4 regions of the Serratia fonticola genome follow, and region 2 is predicted to be linked to each of the others. Evidence: predicted binding sites of a transcription regulator. Region 2 holds the regulator's gene; each other region holds the start of a gene.
The links. Region 2 encodes LexA, which represses DNA repair genes until DNA is damaged. Its sites were predicted from a motif close to TNCTGTATGTACATACAGNA; they were not measured.
Positions count from the first base shown of each region.

Region 1: WN53_RS17705 (DNA translocase FtsK 4TM domain-containing protein) is a predicted target of LexA. The motif match lies at 734-753, and genes of this name have one in related genera.
Region 3: uvrB (excinuclease ABC subunit UvrB) is a predicted target of LexA. The motif match lies at 1,449-1,468, and genes of this name have one in related genera.
Region 4: WN53_RS19795 (metal-dependent hydrolase) is a predicted target of LexA. The motif match lies at 761-780, and genes of this name have one in related genera.

Region 1 is NZ_CP011254.1:3,971,668-3,973,874, forward strand. It holds gene lrp (leucine-responsive transcriptional regulator Lrp) at 204-698, shown strand; gene WN53_RS17705 (DNA translocase FtsK 4TM domain-containing protein) at 819-2,207, shown strand, end outside.
Region 2 is NZ_CP011254.1:1,238,529-1,240,735, forward strand. It holds gene dinF (MATE family efflux transporter DinF) at 1-439, opposite strand, end outside; gene lexA (transcriptional repressor LexA) at 630-1,238, opposite strand; gene WN53_RS05445 (diacylglycerol kinase) at 1,362-1,730, opposite strand; gene plsB (glycerol-3-phosphate 1-O-acyltransferase PlsB) at 2,053-2,207, shown strand, end outside.
Region 3 is NZ_CP011254.1:3,588,758-3,590,964, reverse strand. It holds gene uvrB (excinuclease ABC subunit UvrB) at 1-1,365, opposite strand, end outside.
Region 4 is NZ_CP011254.1:4,471,636-4,473,842, reverse strand. It holds gene kduD (2-dehydro-3-deoxy-D-gluconate 5-dehydrogenase KduD) at 1-602, shown strand, start outside; gene WN53_RS19795 (metal-dependent hydrolase) at 802-1,350, shown strand; gene WN53_RS19790 (L-cystine transporter) at 1,534-2,207, shown strand, end outside.

The DNA of each region.
Region 1 (2,207 bases), 2.7 Mb from region 2:
GACAGACAGGCTGGGCAACGGCGGAAGATGGTAGTGACGAATAGTGACGAAGCACAAGGGCGGTTGGTATTACGTATCCTGTCCCCTCAGGGGGATGAACCGCTTAACACTGGCATCGGGTCTTCGCTTGGAACAAATCCTTGCACATTGACGTTGGCTAGGGTGTGGCAAGTGCAGGGAAGAACATAAGAGAGACAATAATAATGGTAGATACTAAAAAACGCCCGGGGAAAGATCTCGACCGTATCGATCGCAACATCCTCAATGAGTTGCAGAAGGATGGGCGCATTTCGAACGTCGAACTTTCAAAGCGCGTGGGGTTATCCCCAACCCCTTGTTTGGAGCGTGTGCGCCGTCTTGAGCGTCAAGGCTTTATTCATGGGTATACCGCATTGCTTAACCCGCATTATCTGGATGCTTCCCTGCTGGTCTTCGTGGAAATCACGTTGAACCGCGGCGCGCCGGATGTGTTTGAGCAATTCAACTCTGCGGTGCAAAAACTTGAAGAAATTCAGGAGTGTCATCTGGTTTCCGGTGATTTCGACTATCTGTTGAAAACCCGTGTGCCAGATATGTCAGCTTACCGTAAGCTGTTAGGCGAAACTCTGTTGCGTTTACCGGGGGTTAATGACACCCGTACTTACGTCGTGATGGAAGAAGTCAAACAGAGTAACCGTCTGGTTATCAAAACACGGTAAGGTGCAGGTGCAAAACCTGATTAAATTCGTTACACTCCTGTTTATTCATACAGTTTTGGCGCCGGGGAAATTTCTCGGCGCCGTTACTCTATCCGTCAACAGGAACCTGGAGTGCCTTTCTTGAGCCAGGAATACACAGAAGATAAAGAAGTTACCCTGAAAAAACTCAGCAGTGGGCGGCGTTTGCTCGAGGCTGTGTTGATCGTGGTGGCAATTTTTGCCGTTTACCTTATGGCTGCGTTGGTCAGTTTCAATCCTTCCGATCCTAGTTGGTCGCAAACTGCCTGGCATGAGCCTATCCACAATCTGGGCGGCGGAGTAGGTGCATGGTTGGCCGACACGTTGTTCTTCACCTTTGGGGTCCTTGCCTATGCGATCCCACCGATTATGCTGGTGTTGTGCCTGTCGGGTTACCGTCGGCGCGATAACGGCGATTACGTCGATTTCTTTGGGCTCTCGTTACGTTTGATCGGCACATTGGCGCTGGTGCTTACCTCGTGTGGCCTGGCGGCGTTGAACGTTGACGATCTCTATTACTTCGCTTCAGGCGGGGTGATTGGCAGCCTGCTAAGCAATGCCATGTTGCCGTGGTTTAACGGCATTGGCGCCACTTTGGCGCTGCTCGGCATTTGGGCGGTGGGGCTGACCCTGTTCACCGGTTGGTCATGGCTGGTGATTGCGGAAAAGATTGGTGGTGTCGTGCTGGGTGCCGCTACCTTTATGACTAACCGTTCACGCCGTGAAGACCGCTATCACGACGATGACGATGTCGTGTTCGACGATCGCGAAGAAAGCGGCCAACCTGTGGCACCTGCTGCTACGGCAGTAGATGAGGACGACGCGTTGTTCTCTGCCTCTTCCGTGACCGAAACCGCCGAAGAAGAAGCGCAAGATGCCGCAGATCCTTTATTGAGTGGCTTGCGTGCCAGCGATGATGACCTCCCGCTTGCCGAGCCAGCGCCGGTCGTTACCGATATCCCGGTAATGCCGAAAGCGGCTGTTCAAGCTCCGGTCACCGTGGCTCCGACGGCGCCTGCTTCCATCAGTCAGCATCCATTAACTCCTGCGCAACCACAAGACACGCCGCCGCTGTATTCGTTTGAACTGCCAGAAGAGACCCCGGCACCGAGAACGACGCGCGTAACGGAGCCTTATCGTGAGGAACATGAGCCGCGCCTGGGTGACTGGCAGACCCCCGTTACGCCAAAACCAGAGCCGTCACCGTTTGATTTCTCTGCGGCCCAGCGGGATAGCGACGATGTCATTGGCTCAACGGGTTTCAGCGCCAGAGAGGTCGTGAAACCAGCGGCAACTGCCGCAGCCGCAGTGACCGCTGGCGTGGTAAACAACACCTTCATGCCAGCGTTCACTGCCACCAGCGATGCAAGCTCGCAGATCAAGCAGGGCATCGGCCCGGAACTGCCACGGCCAAATCCGGTGCGTATTCCAACCCGGCGTGAGCTGGCCTCCTACGGCATCAAGCTGCCTTCGCAGCGGATCGCGGAGCAG
Region 2 (2,207 bases):
ACGCCGCCGGGGCGCTCAGCCAGCGGATCTCCAAAAATAGCCTGGCCTGTACCAAGACTTCCCGATCGCCCCCCACAATGTTCAGCGCCAAGGTGATCAACGGGGCTCGCAACAGCACAATCGCCAGCCCGGCCACCAGCGCCAACAATAACGGCTGCATAAAGGCGCGAGCCAACCGGTAGGGATCTTGCGCCCCCAGCGCCTGCGCCGTCAGCCCTGTAGTGCTCATTCGCAGGAACAGCAACAACATAAACAGGAAGCTAGTGGCCATTGACCCCACTGCGACCCCGCCAAGGTAGCTAGGGCTATCGAGATGGCCGATAACGGCGGTATCCACCAGGCCAAGCAAGGGGACGGTAATATTGGAGAAGATCATCGGCAATGCCAGACGCCACAGAGCTTTGTCGGTGTCACTGGTAAAGGCAGAAAGCAGGCGCATGGCGATATGTTCCCGTAAAAGCATGGATTTAAAGCTGAAGATAAAGTGGCAATGTAGCTGAATTTGCAGGGATCGAACATGTTTGACCGTAGAGGGCGCCGCATGCTGCGCCCGCTTAGTGTCTCATGTATCGCCCCAGAGTTGGGGCGAGGTTTGCCGTTTTAAAGGGCTGTAATACGAGGTAAAGCGGTTAGATCCAGTCGCCGTTGCGGATCACACCCACCGCCAGGCCTTCGATGGTGAAGTTCTGCTGGCGCAGATCGACCACGATCGGTTGGAATTCACTGTTTTCTGGCAGCAGTTCGACGACGTTACCGTGTTTCTTCAGGCGCTTGACCGTGACCTCGTCTTCAATGCGGGCGACGACAACCTGGCCGTTGCGTACGTCTTGAGTCTTATGCACTGCCAGCAGATCGCCATCCAGGATGCCGATATCGCGCATCGACATGCCGCTAACGCGCAGCAGGAAATCGGCATTAGGCTTGAACAGAGAAGGATCCACTTTATAGTGCCCTTCAATGTGCTGCTGAGCTAACAGAGGTTCACCTGCAGCCACACGGCCCACCAGGGGTAATCCCTCTTCATCTTCCATCAGCAAGCGGATACCGCGTGAAGCACCGGAGATGATCTCGATAACGCCTTTGCGAGCCAGTGCTTTCAAGTGCTCTTCTGCAGCATTTGGTGAGCGGAACCCCAGGCGCATTGCGATCTCGGCACGCGTCGGTGGCATGCCCGTTTGCGAAATATGATCGCGAATCAGGTCGTAGACCTCTTGCTGTCTGGTAGTTAGTGCTTTCATTCCGCCCCCTGTTTGTTTATACAGTCTTGCTGTGAGTATATACAGCTAAGTCTGGATTGGGAACCGAAGAATAAATAAAAATCAGCAGGTAGCGAGCGGGATCGCAACGATACCCGCTGGTTTTCACGCCAAATGCTGCCAAAGTACCGAAGCCCAAACGAACAGTGCCAGAATGATTGCCAGCGATACCGCCGCCGAGCCCATATCTTTGGCCCGCCCGGAGAGCTCGTGATATTCCGTACCCACGCGATCGACCACGGCCTCAATCGCGCTGTTGAGGATTTCGACAATCATCACCAGCAGCACCGAGCCGATCAACAAGATGCGCGCTATCGCCCCTACATCCAGCCAAACCGCCACGATGATAGCCACCACCGTCGCCACCAGTTCCTGGCGGAATGCGGCTTCGTTCTGCCAGGCAGCGGTTAAACCTTTATAGGAATAGCCTGCGGCTTTAATGACACGCGTCAGGCCAGTTGCTTGATTTGCCATAATTAAGAACGCCTTTTTCCAAGATGGATCATGTACCCGTCGTGTTGCAGCCACAACGTTCCAGACAGATTTGCCAGCCCAATCACATTTTTATCGCAGCGCAGTATACAGCAAGGTTGGAATACCTTAATCACCTAGCTATGTCGTACCAATGCCGCGAGCGCATGAATGCGCTAGAGCGGCCAATTTGATATCCATCAGGTATAATTCAACCATGTACTTCCATTGCCGTGAACGGCCGTGGATTTCCCAACGCCACAGATCTGCTACCCGGTTTCTGGTATGCTTGCGGCGAATTGCTAACAAGAGGCTTCACGTTGTCATGTCAGGTTGGCGTAAAATCTATTATAAGATATTGAACTTACCACTAAAAATGTTGGTAAGAAGTAAGGTTATCCCTTCAGATCCGGTCACGGAGTTAGGGTTGGATCCCTCACGACCGATTTTGTATGTTTTACCTTATAATTCCAAGGCGGA
Region 3 (2,207 bases), 2.4 Mb from region 2:
GGTCAACGTGGTGACCAGTACGCGCTCGTTGATGGCAACGCGCTTGCGGATCTCGGAAAGCAGATCGTCCACCTGAGTGGTGACCGGACGCACTTCCACGATCGGATCCAGCAGGCCGGTTGGGCGCACCACCTGATCGATAATATCGCTGCCGGATTTCTCCAGCTCATATTTGCCCGGCGTGGCGGATACGTAGATGGTCTGCGGTGCCGCAGCGGCAAACTCTTCAAAACGCATCGGCCGGTTATCCAGCGCCGAAGGCAGACGGAAGCCGTACTCCACCAGCGTCTCTTTACGCGAGCGGTCACCTTTGAACATGCCGCCAATCTGCGGGATGGTGACGTGGGATTCATCTACCACCAGCAATCCGTCTGCTGGCAGGTAGTCAAACAGGGTTGGCGGTGGCTCGCCCTCACCGCGCCCGGAAAGATAGCGCGAGTAGTTTTCGATACCGGAGCAGTAACCCAACTCGTTCATCATCTCCAGATCGAACTGGGTACGCTGCGTCAACCGCTGCTCTTCCAACAGCTTGTTGTTTTCCAGCAGCACTTTGCGCCGCTGGGCCAGTTCCACCTTGATCTCTTCCATCGCCTGCACGATACGTTCACGCGGGGTAACGTAGTGAGATTTGGGATAGATGGTAAAGCGTGGCACCACCTGCTCAATCTGGCCGGTTAGCGGATCGAACAGGGACAGGCGTTCGACCTCTTCGTCAAACAGCTCAACGCGCAGCGCCAACTCGTCCGATTCCGCCGGGAAAATGTCGATCACTTCGCCACGTACGCGGAAGGTGGCACGCTGGAAGGCCTGATCGTTGCGGGTATATTGCAGCTCGGCCAGACGGCGCAGGATCGAACGCTGATCGATGATCATGCCCTTAGTCAGGTGCAGCATCATTTTCAGGTACAGATCCGGATCGCCCAGGCCGTAGATCGCAGAAACCGAAGCCACCACCACTACGTCACGCCGCTCCAGCAGCGCTTTGGTGGCCGACAGACGCATCTGCTCGATATGTTCGTTGACCGAAGCATCTTTCTCGATAAAGGTATCGGAGCTAGGTACATAGGCTTCTGGCTGGTAGTAATCGTAGTAGGAGACAAAATATTCCACCGCATTCTCGGGAAAGAACTCTTTCATCTCGCCATACAGCTGTGCCGCCAGGGTCTTGTTGGGCGCCAGCACCATGGTGGGCCGGTTGAGATCGGCAATCACATTGGCGATGGTAAAGGTTTTACCCGAGCCGGTCACCCCCAGCAGCGTTTGGTGCGCCAGGCCGTCTTCCAGGCCCTCTTCCAGCTTTTGGATGGCTTGCGGCTGATCGCCGGCCGGTTTGAATTCGGAATGCAGTTTGAAATGTTTGCTCATATCCCCATCATCTTTCAGGTTTGCGGCCAGGCGGTAGCGGCCTAATTATGGAAAGACCGGAAGATTTCCGCCAGTGCCCATGATACTGGATATAAAACCAGCTTCAAGCGGATTTACGCTATTGCGTCCGTTAACGGAGCGCGAACGCACCGGCAAGGTGACAATACCATGACATTTTTATTGTCAATCACCCTGTTATCCCCAGATTGCGTCACGAATTAACTTTTGGCCGTGATTTCGCTGAAAAACCGCCCATCGGCACGTTAACGATATCCGTTGGCTTGATTTTAAATAACCTATTGATATTAAATTAATTTAATAAAAAGACGAGAATGCGGACAACCTGCGCACAACCCGCGCCCGCTCTCTGTTCACACCGCTTTTCTAAGTATAATGCACAAGGTTATCCACAGGAATAGTGGATAACTCTCACTACCCCACGGGGGACGGGAGTTGCGGAAAGAACGCTTTTCCCAATGAAACGTCAACGGAGCCGGTTTTTTAGTTATTTTTTTACAATAATTCTGCTTTGGTTATGCCGATTAATGCTAAAAGCCGTGATAACGAAAACACTCTTTTCGCTATTTTGCTTTTCAGGGGTTGCAAGTTGCGGCAACAACCTTTAGGGCTTGCACCAACAGCTTGCCATGCCGCACGCTAACGGTGCAAAAAACGCCCAAGTTAACCTTCTGGCCCTGGCAGAGCCCCCTGCGTACCGGGCCCAAATACAGTTAACAAAACAGTAACAAACCGTTTTTTTTGTTGCGCAACACCTGATGGCCTGGGAATTGCATTTCCTGATCCGGGGGCGTTACCTTGCAGAAGAACCGGCAAATTCTGGC
Region 4 (2,207 bases), 2.8 Mb from region 2:
AGACCGGGCGCCGATTCCTGAATCTGAACGCCGATCTCGGCAATATCGACGCCATCCCTTCTCTGCTAGCCGCCGCCGTTGAGGCGTTTGGCAGAATCGATATCCTGGTGAACAACGCAGGGATTATCCGCCGCGAAGACGCCCTGAATTTCAGTGAACAAGACTGGGATGAGGTGATGGACGTCAATATCAAGACCCTGTTCTTTATGGCACAGGCGGTGGCCAAACAGTTCATCAGCCAGGGCAGTGGCGGTAAAATTATCAATATTGCTTCGATGCTTTCTTTCCAGGGCGGCATTCGCGTACCGTCTTACACCGCGTCGAAAAGCGCAGTACTCGGCGTCACCCGGCTATTGGCCAATGAATGGGCACAATACCAGATTAACGTTAACGCCATTGCACCGGGCTATATGGCCACCAACAACACCCAACAGCTGCGTACCGATGAAGACCGCAGCCAGCAGATCCTCGAACGCATCCCCGCAGGGCGCTGGGGCACTCCGGATGACTTGATGGGCCCGATCGTGTTCCTTGCCTCGGCAGCATCCGACTACGTTAATGGCTACACGCTCGCAGTAGACGGCGGCTGGCTGGCTCGCTAATTCCAACTCGTCACGGGCGCAGCATGCAGCGCCCCTACATAATGAGTCTGCCTGTATCCCACGTTCGTAAGGCATGAGGTTTCAACCCTTTGTAAAACGGCGTAAAATTAACAAATCGTTACAGGGTAACCGCTTCCGTAACTGTAAAAATTCCCATATACTGGATAAATTAACAGTTTAGTGGCCGGAATATAGCAACATGACCGCGGAAGGACATCTCATATTTTCTGTTGCCTGCGCGATCTTTGCCAAGAAAGCGGAGGTGACTCCCGTGCTCGCCTCTGGCGATTGGTGGCACATCATTCCTGCCGCGCTGCTGACGTCGCTATTACCCGATATCGATCACCCTAAATCCATCCTGGGCCAGCGCCTGCGCTGGATCGCAATCCCGATCTCACGCGCCTTTGGCCACCGTGGTTTCACCCATAGCCTGCTGGCGATCGTCGGCGGCATGTGGCTATTTCAGCTAGAAGTGCCGCGCGGTTGGCCTATCCCCGCAGACGTGCTACACGCCATGATTATCGGTTATTTCAGCCACCTGCTGGCCGATATGCTCACCCCTGCCGGCGTGCCGTTGCTTTGGCCCTGCCGCTGGCGCTTCTGCCTGCCGATATTGAACTCACAAAAAGGCAACCAGCTGGAGCGGGTACTGTGTATAGTTTTGGTGGCTTTCGCCATCTACTGGCAAGGGGATTACACCTTTCCCTTGCAGTCGTATTTTGAGCAAATAAAAAATATCCGACTGTGATCACAAAAAATCGTCTATTTCCCCACCTTTCCGCTCATTACATCAACGATTTTAAGCCAAAAGTTATATTAAATTCTTTTTGGATATAAGTGCGCTGCACCGCAAACTGTTAGGATATTTACATCGCATTACATCGGTGCGTGGCACCTTTTATTATAAGAAAACAAGATTGGAGAACTGGGGATGAATCTACCGCTCGTATTAAACGTGCTGGTTTTTGCCGCCCTCCTTTTGCTGTTGGCGCAAACCCGCCATAAGCAATGGAGCCTGGCTAAAAAAGTGCTGGTTGGCCTGGCACTGGGTGTGGTGTTCGGTTTGGCACTGCAACTGGTATACGGCTCGGACAACCCGGTGCTGAAAGAGTCCATCGGCTGGTTTAACATCGTCGGTAACGGCTATGTACAGCTGCTGCAAATGATCGTGATGCCGCTGGTTTTCGCCTCTATCCTGAGCGCGGTAGCCAAGTTGCATAACGCTTCTTCGCTGGGCAAAATCAGCTTCCTGACCATTGGTACCCTGCTGTTTACCACTCTGATCGCCGCATTGGTGGGCGTATTGGTCACCAACCTGTTCGGGTTGACCGCAGAGGGTCTGGTCCAGGGCACACAAGAAACGGCTCGTTTGTCGGCGATCGAAACCAACTACGCAGGTAAAGTGGCCGATCTGAGTGTGCCACAATTGATCCTGTCATTTGTGCCGAAAAACCCGTTTGCCGATCTGACCGGGGCTAACCCAACGTCAATCATCAGCGTGGTGATTTTCGCTGCCTTCCTCGGTGTGGCTTCTCTGCAACTGCTTAAAGATGACCAACCGAAAGGCCAGCGCGTGCTGGTAGCTATCGATACCCTGCAAGCCTG